2 regions of the Streptomyces sp. NPDC001941 genome follow, and region 1 is predicted to be linked to the other one. Evidence: riboswitches for the same ligand, from Rfam matches in the RefSeq annotation. Region 1 holds a riboswitch; the other holds the start of a gene.
What was found. A riboswitch is a leader RNA that binds a small molecule or an ion and turns the genes downstream of it on or off. The one in region 1 is predicted to bind S-adenosylmethionine.

Region 2: it holds a riboswitch for S-adenosylmethionine, as region 1 does, so the genes downstream of both, ABT160_RS28250 (aminotransferase class V-fold PLP-dependent enzyme) here and thrC (threonine synthase) in region 1, are expected to answer to the same signal.

What each region holds. Positions count from the first base shown of each region.
Region 1 covers NZ_JBEOYE010000017.1:37,019-44,514, reverse strand. Annotated here, with positions in the region: gene ABT160_RS14840 (cold-shock protein) at 56-259, opposite strand; gene ABT160_RS14835 (MoaD/ThiS family protein) at 670-948, opposite strand; gene thrC (threonine synthase) at 993-2,315, opposite strand; SAM riboswitch class I at 2,309-2,451, opposite strand; gene ABT160_RS14825 (glucosyl-3-phosphoglycerate synthase) at 2,617-3,558, shown strand; gene ABT160_RS14820 (DUF7927 domain-containing protein) at 3,724-5,469, shown strand; gene ABT160_RS14815 (alpha,alpha-trehalose-phosphate synthase (UDP-forming)) at 5,595-6,995, shown strand; gene otsB (trehalose-phosphatase) at 7,070-7,496, opposite strand, start outside.
Region 2 covers NZ_JBEOYE010000048.1:51,183-58,678, reverse strand. Annotated here, with positions in the region: gene qcrB (cytochrome bc1 complex cytochrome b subunit) at 1-1,196, shown strand, start outside; gene trpD (anthranilate phosphoribosyltransferase) at 1,333-2,397, shown strand; SAM riboswitch class IV at 2,493-2,610, shown strand; gene ABT160_RS28250 (aminotransferase class V-fold PLP-dependent enzyme) at 2,830-4,233, shown strand; gene ABT160_RS28245 (Lrp/AsnC family transcriptional regulator) at 4,312-4,593, opposite strand; gene ABT160_RS28240 (rhomboid family intramembrane serine protease) at 4,590-5,312, opposite strand; gene ABT160_RS28235 (hypothetical protein) at 5,483-5,725, shown strand; gene ABT160_RS28230 (NYN domain-containing protein) at 5,763-7,127, shown strand; gene ABT160_RS28225 (C40 family peptidase) at 7,385-7,496, shown strand, end outside.

The DNA of each region.
Region 1 (7,496 bases):
GGCCCGCGTCCGGTGGACGCGGGCCCTTCTCACGTTGCTGCAGTCAGTCGGCGCTTCAGCCGGCTACGCGGACCATGTCCGCCTGCGGCCCCTTCTGGCCCTGCGAGATCTCGAATTCGACCCGCTGACCCTCTTCAAGGGTGCGGTACCCGTCCATCTGGATCGCGCTGTAGTGGACGAATACATCCGCACCACCGTCGACCGCGATGAAGCCGTACCCCTTCTCCGCGTTGAACCACTTGACGGTGCCCTGAGCCATGCCTAACTCCCCTATTACTGGCCCTTGCACAGGACCGCACTTCGCGGGCCCGGGTCAGACCTCGCCCGCCGACAGGTAGCGGACGTGCGCCGGAACGCGTCGACCGCCGCTGAATGTATCTGTCCAACTGCCGTCTGCAACAGGTCAATCGGACGAGAATTCTGGGCACGGCCCATCGGAAGAATGCGGTGAATTCCTTGAATTCCAGGGCAAGTCGGGCCCGGCAAAAACCACATAAGGGGCAACGTGCTCGAACACTTTGGCTGCTTCTTGTCGCGCGAGGGGCGCACTCGGATATGCGCGTGGCACGGGCAGCGGAAGGGGCTTCCCACACTCTATCGCGTTCAACCATGCAGAATTGCCCCCTCCGCTTCTCTCGCGGAGGGGGCAATACGGGTCACGCGGTGTGGTCAGCAGCCACCGGCGACGGCGGGGATGATCGAGACGCCCGCGCCGTCCGGGGTGGCGGTGTCGAGGCCCTGCTCGAAGCGGACGTCGTCGTCGTTCACGTACACGTTCACGAAGCGGCGCAGCTTGCCCTGGTCGTCCAGGACGCGGGCGGCGATGCCCGCGTGGTTCTTCTCCAGGTCGGCGATGACCTCGGCGAGGGTGGCGCCCTCGGCCGGGACCTCGGACTGGCCGCCGGTGTAGGTGCGCAGGATGGTGGGGATGCGGACGTTCACGCTCATGGTGCGGTACCTCTCGGGAAGCCTCGGGAAGGGTGCGTCGGGTGTCAGTGGGCCAGGCCCGCGGCGCGGAAGGCGTCCAGCGAGGGCTTGATGGTGGCCGTGGCCTGGGAGGTGTCGGCCACCGCGTCCAGGGTCTTCAGGCCGTCACCGGTGTTGAGGACCACCGTGGTCAGGGTCGGGTCGAGGAGCCCGGCCTCCACCAGCTTGCGGGTCACGCCGACGGTCACGCCGCCCGCCGTCTCGGCGAAGATGCCCTCGGTGCGGGCGAGCAGCTTGATGGCGTCGACGACCTGCTCGTCGTTCACGTCCTCCACCGCGCCGCCGGTGCGGCGGGCGATGTCCAGGACGTAGGGGCCGTCGGCCGGGTTGCCGATGGCGAGGGACTTGGCGATGGTGTTCGGCTTCTGCGGGCGCACCACGTCGTGCCCGGCCTTGAAGGCGGCGGACACCGGGGAGCAGCCCTCGGCCTGGGCGCCGAAGATCTTGTACGGCTTGTCCTCGACCAGGCCCAGCTTGATCAGCTCCTGGAGGCCCTTGTCGATCTTCGTGAGCTGGGAGCCGGAGGCGATCGGGATGACCAGCTGGTCGGGGATGACCCAGCCGAGCTGCTCGCAGATCTCGTACGCCAGGGTCTTGGAGCCCTCGCCGTAGTACGGCCGCAGGTTGACGTTCACGAAGCCCCAGCCCTCGCCCAGCGGGTCGCCGATGAGCTCCGAGCAGAAGCGGTTGACGTCGTCGTAGTTGCCCTCGATGCCGACGAGCTCGCCGCCGTACACCGCGGCCATGACGACCTTGCCCTGCTCCAGGTCGTGCGGGATGAACACGCAGGAGCGGAAGCCGGCCCGGGCGGCGGCGGCGCCGACGGCGCCGGCCAGGTTGCCGGTGGAGGAGCAGGACAGGGTGGTGAAGCCGAAGGCGCGGGCGGCCTCCAGGGCCTGCGCGACGACGCGGTCCTTGAAGGAGTGCGTCGGGTTGCCGGAGTCGTCCTTGACGAACAGCCTGCCCGGCTCGACGCCCAGCTCGCGGGCCAGGTTGTCGGCCTTGACCAGCTTGGTCCAGCCCGGGTTGAGGTTGGGCTTGTCGGCCACGTCGGAGGGGACGGGCAGCAGCGGCGCGTAGCGCCAGATGTTCTCGGGGCCGTCCTCGATGCGCTTGCGCAGTGCCTCGGGGCCCTCGGCGGGGAAGTCGTACGCCACCTCGAGGGGGCCGAAACACTCGGCGCAGGCGAAGATCGGTCCCAGCGGGAAGAGGGTGCCGCACTCGCGGCAGGAGAGCCCGGAGGCCGGTCCGAGGTCGACGGTGGCAGCGGCGCTGGCGGCGGGTGCGACGGTCTGTACAGCCATGATGGCGAGGCCCTTTCTCCTCATCTTCCTCATGGCGCACTTCGCCATGAGACGGATTTGGCACCTTCCCTAGCCGGGAGCCTCGCGGATGAGAACGAGACCGGCTGGAGGGTTGCCGGGGCTTCAACGGGCCGTTTCCCTCTGCCCCTCTGGATGAGCGGTATGCGGTTGTGTGTGCGGTTGTGAGTGGCGGACCGACCCCCGACATGCGACGGACATCCGCGTTGTTCAAGACTGTAACCGAAGGCCCGGACGGTTGAGATAGTCGTCCGAACCGCGAGATGGATCACACGCACCGATTTCAGACACCGGGGAGTAGTAGACCGTGCTCGAAGATGTGGAGCGCTGGCTGAAGGCCCGCTCCTGGTCAGCCGCCGACCGCACGCTCGGCCAGGTGCTGGCCGCCAAGCGCGGGACGACGGTGAGCGTCGTCCTCCCGGCGCTGAACGAGGAGGCGACCGTCGGGGACATCGTGACGGTGATCCGCCGCGAGCTGATGTCGCCCGCGGTCCCGCTGGTGGACGAGCTGGTGGTGATCGACTCGGGCTCCACCGACCGCACGGCCGAGGTGGCCGCGGCGGCCGGGGCCCGGGTGGTGGCGCGGGACGCGATCCTGCCCCGGATACCCGCGGTGCCGGGCAAGGGGGAGGTCCTGTGGCGGTCACTGATGGTGACCGGCGGGGACGTCGTCTGCTTCGTGGACGCGGACCTCAAGGAGTTCTCCGCGGACTTCGTCTCGGGGATCGTCGGCCCGCTGCTGACCGATCCCGACGTGGACTTCGTCAAGGCGATGTACGACCGCCCCTTCGGCGACACCCCTGGTCAGGGCGGCCGGGTGACCGAACTGGTGGCGCGCCCGCTGCTCAACCTGCACTGGCCGATGCTGGCCGGGTTCGTCCAGCCGCTGGGCGGCGAGTACGCGGCCCGGCGCTCGCTGCTCGAACGGCTGCCCTTCCCGGTCGGTTACGGAGTGGAGCTGGGCCTGCTGGTCGACGCGCTGCACACGGTGGGCCTGGACGCGCTGGCGCAGGTGGACGTCGGGGTGCGCAGGCACCGCCACCAGGACGGGCAGGCGCTGGGCCGGATGGCGGCGGCGATCTACCGCACGGCGCAGCTGCGGCTCTCGCGCGGACACCTGGTGCGCCCGGTGCTCACCCAGTTCGAGCGCGGCGAGGACGGCTTCGAGCCGCGGACGTACCCGGTGGACACCGAGGAGCGCCCGCCGATGGCGGAGATCGCGGAGTACGCGCGACGCCGGGTGGCGTAGTCGCGTGGTCCCGCCGGGAGCGCGGGAGCGGGGCGGGGCCGGACGGGGCGGCAAGGGTGGCCGGTGCCCGCCTCCCGGCGCAACCTCGGACGGCCCCCTCGCGTGGCGCGCGGGGTCGGCCGGGCGTACTGCCTAGATTTCCGTTTTATGTGGTTCAGACATGGAATGCGCTTCCTGCTTGGCGCGGCGACCGCCGCGACGGCGCTGGTGGCCACGGCGGCACCCGCGTCCTCCGTCGTCGTCGAGCCCTTCGCCAAGCGGTACGACGCCGCGGTCTACGGGGACTTCATCACCCTGGGCAACACAGTGCTCCAGTGCCCCGACACCCCCGCCGACGTCGCCGCCCGCTGCGAGGCCGCCCAGACCGGCACCAGCAGCGAGAACAACAACCAGTTCGCCATGCGGTACACCGACACCGCGGGCCTGGCCTCCCCGGTGCTCGACTCCAGCACCGCCACGATCACCGTGCCGCCGGGCGCCAGGGTCGCGTACGCCCGGCTGTTCTGGGGCGGCAACGACGGCACGTACAAGCTCGGCAACAACCAGGTCCAGTTCTGCGACACCGCCGGCCGGGCCACCTCGCCCGCCGGCGACCCGCTGACCTCGCGGCCGGTGCTGAAGGTCGGCCCGCGCCCCGAGGCCCCGGTCACCGTGGCCGACGCGGTGCGCACCCCGGCGGCCGTGGGCGGCCCGCACTACTACACCGCCGAGGCCGACGTGACCGCCGCCTTCGCCGGGGTCGCCACCGGCAGCCCGGTCCCGGTCGCCGTCGGCAACGTCTGGGCCCCCACCGGCAACGGCTGCGTCGGCGGCTGGTCGCTGACCGTGGTGTGGAAGTACGACGCCCCCAACGCCCAGTACGCGCCCGACCGCCACCACGTGTACGTCTACGGCGGGCACGTGGTGCAGCAGTCCAAGGACCCCGACACCACCATCACCGTGGACGGGTTCTACCGCTCCGGCTCCAAGGACCTGCGCGCCAGCGTCACCGCCTACGAGGGCGACGCCAACGTCACCGGCGACCAGTTCCTGGTCAACGCCCGGCGGATGACCGACCCGGAGAGCGGCGGCGGGGCCAACAACTTCTTCAACAGCCACGCCGAGGGCTGCACGGACCCCTGCGACGCCAACAACTTCTCCATCGACGCCAAGACCTTCGAGGTCCCCGGCGACACCATCCCCGAGGGCGCCGACTCCGCGGACCTGACCTTCCGCACCCGCGGCGACACCTACGTGCCGCAGGCCCTGGCCTTCTCGGTGCCGGTGCCCGACCTGGAGATCAAGAAGACGGCGTCCCCGACCCGGGTGAAGCCGGGCGACAAGCTCACGTACACGATCACCGCGAAGAACATCTCCTCGCTCGACTACCCGGGCGCCCGGCTGAGCGACGACCTGAGCGACCTGCTCGACGACGCGGTGTACGACGGCGACGCCAGGGCCACCCTCGGCACGGTCCGCTACGCCGCGCCGAAGCTCTCCTGGACCGGCACCGTGCCCACCGGCAGGACCGCGACGATCACCTACTCGGTGACCGTCAACGACCCGGTCAGCGGCGACGGCAAGCTGACCAACGACGTGGTCGCCGACACCCCGCGGACCAACTGCGAGGACGGCGCCACCGACCCGGCCTGCTCCCCGGTGTTCCCGCCGGTCCAGACCCCGCCGTCCCCCAAGCCTTCTCCGTCCCCCAAGCCCTCGCACAGCGACGGGCCCTCCCCGCGCCCGTCCCGCACCGACCAGGGCCGCCCCACCCCGCCGCAGGACGCCGCGGGCGGCACCGACGGCGGCCAGATGGCCGAGACCGGCGCGGGCGGCGAGCAGCTGTGGCTGCTCGGCGGCCTGGGCATCGCGCTGGCCGGGGTCGGCGCGGTGGCGGTCGCCGCGACCCGGGGGCGCCGCGGCCACCACTGACCGGCCGCCCCCGAGCCTCACCCGAGCCACTCCTGACCGGAAACGGCGCTCCCCACGGCCGGGCCCCGCACCGCGGGGCCCGGCCGCACGTTTGAGCGTTTGTGCGACGGGCTAGGTTCGTCCCCATGGCTTCCGCACAGGTTCTGGTGGCGTCCAACCGCGGTCCCGTGTCGTACGCGCGCGGCGCCGACGGCACCCTCGAAGCACGGCGCGGCGGGGGCGGCCTCGTCTCCGGCCTCTCCGCGATCGGCCCGGACACCGACTCGCTCTGGGTGTGCTCCGCGCTCGGCGACGGCGACCGCGAGGCGGTGCGGCGCGCGGGCGGCGGCGACCTGCCGGACGCGGACACCGGCGGCCGCCGGGTGCGGATGCTCGACATCGACCCGGACGTCCACTCCGACGCGTACAACGGCATCGCGAACTCGGTGCTGTGGTTCGTCCACCACCTGCTGTACCAGACCCCGCTGGAGCCCGTCTTCGACGCGGAGTTCCGCCGCCAGTGGGCGGCGTACGAGACCTACAACCGGCTCTTCGCCCGGGCCCTGGCCGACCAGGCGGGCCCCGGCGCGGCCGTCCTGGTCCAGGACTACCACCTGGCCCTGGTCCCCGGGATGCTCCGCGAGCTCCGCCCCGACCTGCGCATCGGCCACTTCTCGCACACCCCGTGGGCGCCGGTGGACTACTTCCGGATGCTGCCCGACGACATCGCCGAGCAGCTCCTGCGCGGCATGCTCGGCGCGGACCGGCTCGGCTTCCTGACCCGGCGCTGGGCGGACGCCTTCGCCGCCTGCTGCGAGGCCGTCGTCGGCGGCACCGGGGACACCGAGCTGGGCGTGCACGGCCTGGGCGCGGACGCCGACTTCCTGCGCGAGCGCTCCCGCCGCCCGGACGTGGCCGAGCGGATGGCGGCACTGCGCGAGCAGATCGGCCCCGGCCGCCGCACGGTCGTCCGGGTGGACCGCACCGAGCTGTCCAAGAACATCGTGCGCGGCCTGCACGCCTACCGGGCCCTGCTGGACGAGCACCCCGAGTGGCGCGAGCGCGTCGTCCACCTGGCCTTCGCCTACCCCTCGCGCCAGGACCTCGCGGTCTACCGCGCCTACACCGAGGAGGTCTCCCGCCTCGCGGCGGAGATCAACGAGGCGTACGGGACGCCCGGCTGGACCCCGGTCGTGCTGCACGTCGAGGACGACTTCGCCCGCTCCCTGGCCGCGTACCGGATCGCCGACGTGGCGCTGGTCAACCCGGTGCGCGACGGGATGAACCTGGTGGCCAAGGAGGTCCCGGTGGTCTCCGACCACGGCTGCGTCCTGGTGCTGTCCCGGGAGGCGGGGGCGTACGCGGAGCTGGGCGCGGACGCCCTGGTGGTCAACCCGTACGACGTGACGGGCACCGCGCGCGCCCTGCACGAGGCCCTGACCATGCCCGACGACGAGCGCGCCGAGCGCACCCGGCGGCTGTCCTCGGCGGCGACGGCGCTGCCCCCGGAGAAGTGGTTCCTGGACCAGCTGCACGCCCTGGACTAGGACCTGCCTCCCCCGCCCGGCCCGTCCGGGCGGGTCAGCCTGGCCGTCCGGGCGGGTCAGGGCCAGGGTCAGGGTCAGGCCAGCGCGGACCCGAGCGCGCCGAGCAGTCCCACCACGGCCGCCGGTCCGGGCACCCGCAGGTCGGCGCGCTCGGCCAGTTCGGGCACCTCGCCGGAGCCGCTGCACACCAGCACCCCGGCCACCCCGTCCGAGCGCAGCTTCTCCACCGCGCCGAACGCCGGCAGGTCGCCCAGGTCGTCCCCGGCGTACAGGACGGACTCGGCGCCCACCTCCCGCACGTACTCCGCGAGGGCCACGCCCTTGTCCATGCCGGGCGGCCGCAGTTCGAGCACCATCCGGCCCGGCTCCAGGACCAGGCCGTGGCGCGCGGCCAGCTCGCCCAGCGGGCCGCGCAGGGCCTCGAAGGCGCCCTGCGGGTCCTCGGCGCGCCGGGTGTGCACCGCCACCGCGCGCCCCTTCTCCTCGATCCAGGTCCCGCGC
Region 2 (7,496 bases), on a different contig from region 1:
TCAACTGGCTGTTCGGCTTCCTGCTGTTCTTCCTGGGCATGTTCACCGGCTTCACCGGCTACTCGCTCCCGGACGACCTGCTCTCCGGCACCGGTGTCCGCTTCATGCAGGGCGCGATCCTGTCCGTGCCGGTCGTCGGCACGTACCTGTCGATGTTCCTGTTCGGCGGGGAGTTCCCCGGCGGCGACTTCGTGGCCCGGTTCTACTCGGCGCACATCCTGCTGCTCCCGGGCATCATGCTCGGCCTGCTGGTGGCCCACCTGATCCTGGTCTTCTACCACAAGCACACGCAGTTCGAGGGCCCCGGCCGCACGAACAAGAACGTCGTGGGCATGCCGCTGCTGCCGGTCTACATGGCCAAGGCCGGAGGCTTCTTCTTCCTGGTCTTCGGCGTGATCGCGGTGATCGCGGCGATCGCCTCGATCAACCCGATCTGGGCCATCGGCCCGTACCGCCCGGACCAGGTCTCCACCGGCGCCCAGCCCGACTGGTACATGGGCTTCGCCGAAGGCCTGATCCGCGTCATGCCGGGCTGGGAGATCAACGTCTGGGGCCACACGCTGGTCCTCGGCGTGATGATCCCGCTGGTGGTCTTCCCGCTGGTGCTGGCCGCGATCGGCGTCTACCCGTTCGTCGAGTCCTGGATCACCGGCGACAAGCGCGAGCACCACATCGCGCAGCGCCCGCGCAACGCTCCGACGCGCACCGCCTTCGGCGTCGCCTGGATCACCGCGTACATGGTCATGCTCGTCGGTGGCGGCAACGACCTCTGGGCCACGCACTTCCACCTGTCGATCAACTCGATCACCTGGTTCGTACGGATCTTCTTCTTCGTCGGCCCGGTCATCGCGTTCATCGTCACCAAGCGGATCTGCCTCGGCCTCCAGCGCCGGGACCGGGACAAGGTGCTGCACGGTCGCGAGACCGGCATCATCAAGCGCCTGCCGCACGGTGAGTTCGTCGAGGTCCACGAGCAGCTGGAGCCCGGCGCCCGCTACAAGCTCACGGCGCACGAGCAGTACGCGCCCGCCGAGATCGGCGCCACGGTCGACGAGAACGGCGTGGAGCGCAAGGTGAAGCGCTCCGAGAAGCTGCGGGTCAAGCTCAGCAAGGGCTACTACGGCGAGGGGAACCAGATCTCCAAGCCGACCGCCGAGGAGTACCAGGAGATCACCAGCGGCCACGGCCACCACTGATCCCCTGAGCACCACCTGACCTGTCGGTCGCCACGGCGAGAGCCCCGTCCATTCACCGGACGGGGCTCTTTGCCGTACCCGGCGCTCGATAGGGTGGAAGCCCTCACATCCGTACGGACGACACCCGGGAGCGACCATGGGCGCTGTGCACCCCGCTGGAGGCGACACCGCGGCGGGCCGCTCCTGGCCCGGCGTACTGGACTCGCTGCTGAGGGGCCAGGACCAGAGCGCGGACGACACCGCCTGGGCGATGGACCGGATCATGCGCGGCGAGGCCACCGACGCCCAGATCGCCGGGTTCATGGTGGCGCTGCGGGCCAAGGGCGAGACGGTCGAGGAGATCACCGGTCTCGTACGGACCATGTACGCCCACGCCAACGTGATCGACGTGGCGGGGCCCTGCGTGGACATCGTCGGCACCGGCGGCGACGGCGCCAAGACCGTCAACATCTCCACCATGTCCTCGATCGTGGTGGCCGGCACCGGCGTCCGGGTCGTCAAGCACGGCAACCGCGCCGCCTCCTCCGCCTCCGGCTCCTCCGACGTCCTGGAGAAGCTCGGGGTCAACCTCGACCTGACCCCGAGCCGGGTCGCCGAGGTCGCCGTGGAGGCCGGGATCACCATGTGCTTCGCGGTCAGGTTCCACCCGGCGCTGCGGCACGTCGCCGCCGCCCGCGGCCAGCTGGGCATCCGCACCACCTTCAACGTGCTGGGCCCGCTGACCAACCCGGCCCGGGTGAAGGCCCAGGCGGTCGGCGTCGCCGATCCCCGGATGGCGCCGATCGTGGCCGGGGTCTTCGCCGAGCGCGGCAACTCCTCGCTGGTCTTCCGCGGCGACGACGGCCTGGACGAGCTGACCACCACGGCCACCTCGCGGGTCTGGGTGGTGCGCGACGGCGCGGTCAGCGAGCAGGTCTTCGACCCGCGCGACGTGGGCCTGGACCTGGTGCCCGTGGAGGCGCTGCGCGGCGCGGACGCCTCGTACAACGCCGACGTGGCCCGGCGGCTGCTCGCGGGGGAGCGGGGGCCGGTACGGGACGCGGTGCTGCTCAACTCGGCGGCGGCGCTGGTCGCCCTGGAGCCCGGCTCCGGCGACCTGGCCGCCCAGCTGCGCGCGGGCATGGAGCGGGCGGCGCAGTCCATCGACTCCGGCGCCGCGCGGGCGGCCCTGGAGCGCTGGGTCGCCGCCACCCACGCCTGAGCGCCCCTCCCCGCACGCCGGTCGCGTCCGGCCGGGGGTCCACGATGTGGACCCCCGGTTGGGCGCGATCTTCGTCTGTGCCATACTCCTGGCAAGGTCATGAGTGACAGCGATCTAGGCCCCGGCCCGCTGTCCGGCAACCCTCCGTCCGTGGCGGGGTGCCCCGGGTGAAGACCAGGCCGTAGGCAGCGAGGTCTACGGCAAGCGCGGACCCCTGCATGCCCTGGGGTCCTGGTCCTCAAGGGAGCAGTCTCGTGAGCAAGCGAATGCGATAGGGCCCCTCGGCCCCTTTCTCCACCCCTCCTCCGTACGGCCCTCCTTGTCGCCGTGCGTCGAGCAACACCCGTGTGCCGTACGGCAGTCGAGCCGTACCCAGTCGTGCCGCGGGGTCCCCACGCCTCCATTCGCCTTGTCCTGCCGGGAGATGCCGCCATGTCCGCGTACCTGAACGACGCCGCCGCCACCGCCGACTCCGCCGCTGCCGCCGCTTCCGAGGAGCCCTGCTGTGCCGCCCCGCTCCCGGTCCTCGGCCGCGACGTGACCGTCCCGCTGGTCACCGGCGGCGAGGTCAGCTACGCGGCCCTGGACTACGGCGCCAGCGCCCCGGCCCTGCAGCGGGTCTGGGACGACGTGGCCGCCTACGCCCCGTACTACGGCAGCGTGCACCGCGGCGCGGGCTACCTCTCCCAGCTCTCCACCGACCTGTTCGAGAACAGCCGCAGGACCGTCCACGAGTTCCTCGGCTGCCGCCCCGACGACCAGGTCGTCTTCACCCGCTCCACCACCGACTCGCTCAACCTGCTGGCCCGCGCGCTGCCCGCGGACTGCCAGGTCTTCGTCTTCGAGACCGAGCACCACGCCTCGCTGCTGCCCTGGCGCGGCGCCCGCGTCACCTACCTCAACGCCCCCCGCACCCCCCGGCAGGCCGTGGAGACCCTGGAGCGCGCCCTCGCCGCGCGCGAGCCCCACGGCCCCGCCCTGGTCTGCGTCACCGGTGCCTCCAACGTCACCGGTGAGCTCTGGCCGGTGCGCGAGCTGGCGGCGGCCGCTCACGCGCACGGTGCCCGCATCGTGCTCGACGCCGCCCAGCTCGCGCCCCACCACCCGGTCCACATCGGCGAGCTGGACGTCGACTGGGTCGCCTTCTCCGGCCACAAGCTGTACGCGCCGTTCGGCTCGGGCGTGCTCGCCGGGCGGCCCGACTGGCTGCGCGAGGCCGACCCCTACCTGGCCGGCGGCGGCGCCACCCGCAAGGTCGCGCGGGCCGAGGACGGCGGCGTGGACGTGGAGTGGCACCAGAGCGCGGCCCGCCACGAGGCCGGTTCGCCCAACGTGATCGGCGTCTACTCCATCGCCTCGGCCTGCCGCGCCCTCACCGAGGCCGGCTTCGACTCCCTGGTGGAGCGCGAGCAGCACCTGATCGCCAAGGTCCGCGCGGGCCTCGCGGACGTGCCCGAGGTGCGGGTGCTCTCGCTGTTCGGCGACGACTCCCCGCGGGTGGGCGTCATCTCCTTCGTGGTGGAGGGCTGGAACAGCTCGCACTTCGCCGCCGCGCTCTCGGCCGAGTACGGCATCGGCGTGCGCGACGGCCTGTTCTGCGCCCACCCGCTGGTGCGCACCCTGCTCGGCGGCGAGCCGGGCGACCAGGGCGAGTGCGGCGCGCCGGACGCCGAGCCGGGGGAGCGCTCGCTCAACGCGATCCGGGTCAGCTTCGGTGCCGGTACGCCCGACGAGCACCTGGACCGCTTCGTGCGCGCCGTCAAGGAGCTGGTGCGCGACGGCGCCCGCTGGAACTACCGCACCGAGGACGGGCGCTGCGTGCCCGACCGCGGCTGAGGCCGTACCCGTACCCGTACGACGACGAAGGCGCCCGGCACGTGACGTGCCGGGCGCCTTCGGGCGTTCTCCCGTGGCCTAGGAGTCCAGGCCGATCGCGAAGGCCGCCTCCAGGTCGTGCTGGGAGTAGGTGCGGAACGCGACGTGGGTGTCGGTGCCCTCGACGCCCGGGATCTTGCTGATGCGGCCGGGGATGACGTCGGCCAGGTCGTCGTGGCGGGCCACCCGGACCATCGCGATCAGGTCGTACGTACCGGTGACGGAGAAGACCTCGCTGACGCTGTCCAGCGCCGCGATCGACTCGGCGATCTCGGGGATCCGGTCCACGCTGGTCTTGATGAGCACGATCGCGGTGATCACGGTTGGCTTTCTCCCTCGGGCGCCGCTGCTTGGGCCTTCACTGTAGCCCGCCCCCGGAAGCGCCCCCAGGCGTAGAGGAAGCCGACGCCGAAGCCCACCAGGTGGGCCAGGTAGGCGACGCCCGGGCCGCTGCCCGCCGTCCGCGCGGCCAGCCACTGCAGGACGAACCAGAAGACCAGCACGATCCAGGCCGGGAAGCGCAGCGGCAGGAAGAAGAGGAACGGGAAGAGGCTGGTGACGCGCGCCTTGGGGAAGAGGTAGAGGAAGGCGCCGAGCACCCCCGAGATCGCGCCCGAGGCCCCCACCAGGGTCTGGGCGGAGTGGGCGTGCGCGGCGGCGTAGGCGAGTAGCGCGAGGTAACCGCAGCCGAGGTAGAAGAGCGCGAACTCCAGATGGCCCATGCGCTCCTCGGCCATCGCCCCGAACACGTAGAGGAAGAGCATGTTGCCGAGCAGGTGCAGCCAGCTGCCGTGCACGAACAGCGCGGTCAGCGGGGTGACGAGGGCGTGCGGCTCGCTGTTCATCAGCTCCGCGGGGACCACCCCCCAGCGCCGGAAGTACGCGTCCTGCGCCGCCAGCAGGGCGTCCCCGGTGCCGTACACCGGGTTGAGGCCCGAGAGCGGACTGATGAGGAACACCGCGCAGCACAGGGCGATCACGCCGTACGTCACCGAGGGTCCGTGCACGGCCGCCCGGGCCGCCCGCCGCCAATCGATCATGATCAGAGCATGACGTAACGGGACCGAGCGGGACAGGGCGCCTCGCCGCACACGGGGCAGCCGTGAGGCCGTAGGGTTGCGGGCAGGACATCCGCAGTTCGACGGCGCACCGCGGCTCACGCATTCCGGTACGGCGCACGGCGCTCGTACGAGAAAGAGGACGGCGATCCATGACGACGGTACCCCTGCCGACCGCCGAGACCCGCTGGCGCTGCACCCTGTGCGGGAACCTCACCCGCTTCGACGTGACCCGCTCGTCCAAGGTCGTCGAGTACGTCCATCTGGACCTGGCCGGGGAGCCCAAGGTGGAGGAGCGCGAGGTGGTCAGTGAGACCATCGAGTCGGTGCGCTGCCGTTGGTGCAACGCGGTGGACCAGATCGAACTGGTGGACAGGCCGGGCGCCGGCTCCTGAGCGGGCGGCGCGCAAGACAACTGTGGGGTGACGGATCGTGGAGCAGCCGGAGAGCGGCGCCGAACCGGCCGGCTCGGCCGGCGACGCCGCCGAGGCGCTCGACCGACCGCTGCCCGAAGGGGTGCGGCGCCGGGTCGTCGCGCTCGTCTCGGACGCGTTCGGCGGCCTGACGGTCGCCGAACTGCCGTCCCAGCTGCGGCAGTACGCCCGGTTCACGCCGAGCCGCCGCGCCAAGTTCGCGGGCAACGCGATGGCCGCGGCGCTGGAGGGCGACCCGCTCTTCCGCCAGCGGATCGGCGAGCGGCTCAAGGAGACCCAGCCGGAGCTGGCCGGGGCCGTCGAGGCCGGCTCCCCGCCCGCCGCCGCCGACCCCGAGGACGTCGCGGCGGCGGCCTACGTACTGCGCCCCGCGGGCTGGGTGAAGCTCGTCGCGGCGGCCGGCGAGGAGGCCCAGCGGGCCGACGCCGAGCGGGCCGACGAGGCCGGGCGGCGCGAGCTGGAGCGGCTGCGCGAGGAGCTGGCCGACGCCCGCGCGCACACCCGCACCGAGACCGAGCGGCTGCGCGCCGACCTGGACGTGGCCCGGCGCGAGGCGGAGTCGCTCCAGCGCAAGCTGCGCAGCGCCCAGGCCGACGTCAAGCGCGGTGAGGCGGCACTGCGCCGCAGCCACGAGGAGATCGACGGCATCCGGGCCGAGGCGGCCGCCCAGGTGTCCGCCGCCGAGAGCGAGGGCCGGCGGCTCAAGGCCCGCCTCGGCGAGGCCGAGGCCAGCGTGGAGTCGGCCCGCCGGGCCGCCCGCGAGGGCCGCTCGGTGGAGGACATGCGGCTGCGGCTGCTGCTCGACACCGTGCTCGACGCGGCCCAGGGACTGCGCCGCGAACTGGCCCTGCCGCCCGCCTCGGTGCGCCCCGCGGACACCGTCGACGCGGTGGAGCCCGGCCGGATGTCGCCCAAGGACATCGCGGCCCGCGCCCTGTCCGAGACCGACCCGGCGCTCCTGGACCAGCTGCTCGCGCTGCCGCAGGCGCACCTGGTCGTGGACGGCTACAACGTGACCAAGACCGGCTACCCGACGATGCCGCTGGAGAAGCAGCGGCTGCGGCTGCTCGGCGGGCTCGCCATGGTGGCCGCGCAGACCGGTGCCGAGGTCACCTGCGTCTTCGACGGCGCGGAGCTGGCCGCGCCGGTGCTGCTGGCGCCGCCGCGCGGGGTGCGGGTGCTGTTCTCCAAGGCGGGTGTGACCGCCGACGAGCTGATCCGCCAGCTGGTGCGGGCCGAGCCGCCGGGGCGGCCGGTCATCGTGGTCTCCACCGACCGCGAGGTGGCCGACGGCGTCGCCAAGGCGGGGGCGCGCCCTGTGGCGTCCCTGATGCTGCTGAAGCGGCTTTCGCGCGTCTCGTAACTCCTGCGCGCAATGACCGGATTGGCGGCACTCCTGACCGACACACGGTCAAGTGGCCATCACTGCGCGTGTGACGACTGTAAAAAGTGCGCTTCATGAGCCTGATTTTTCGCATGAGGATTTGAACCGATCACAACTCGGTCACTAAGGTCATGGCTCGAACCTTCGCGCGGTAGATCATCCATCCGGGGTGTCAAGCGAAGGGGCCGCCACGTCCGCGCAGTTCGGCGGCTCTGAGGAAGAAGGAGCCGTCCTTCGTGGCGTCCCACCGTCGACCCAAGCAGCCGAGCCGTACCCGCGTGACCGTGCTGACCGCGACCGCCGCCGCTGCCGTGGCGCTCAGCTCGCAGGCCGCCAGCGCGGCGCCGT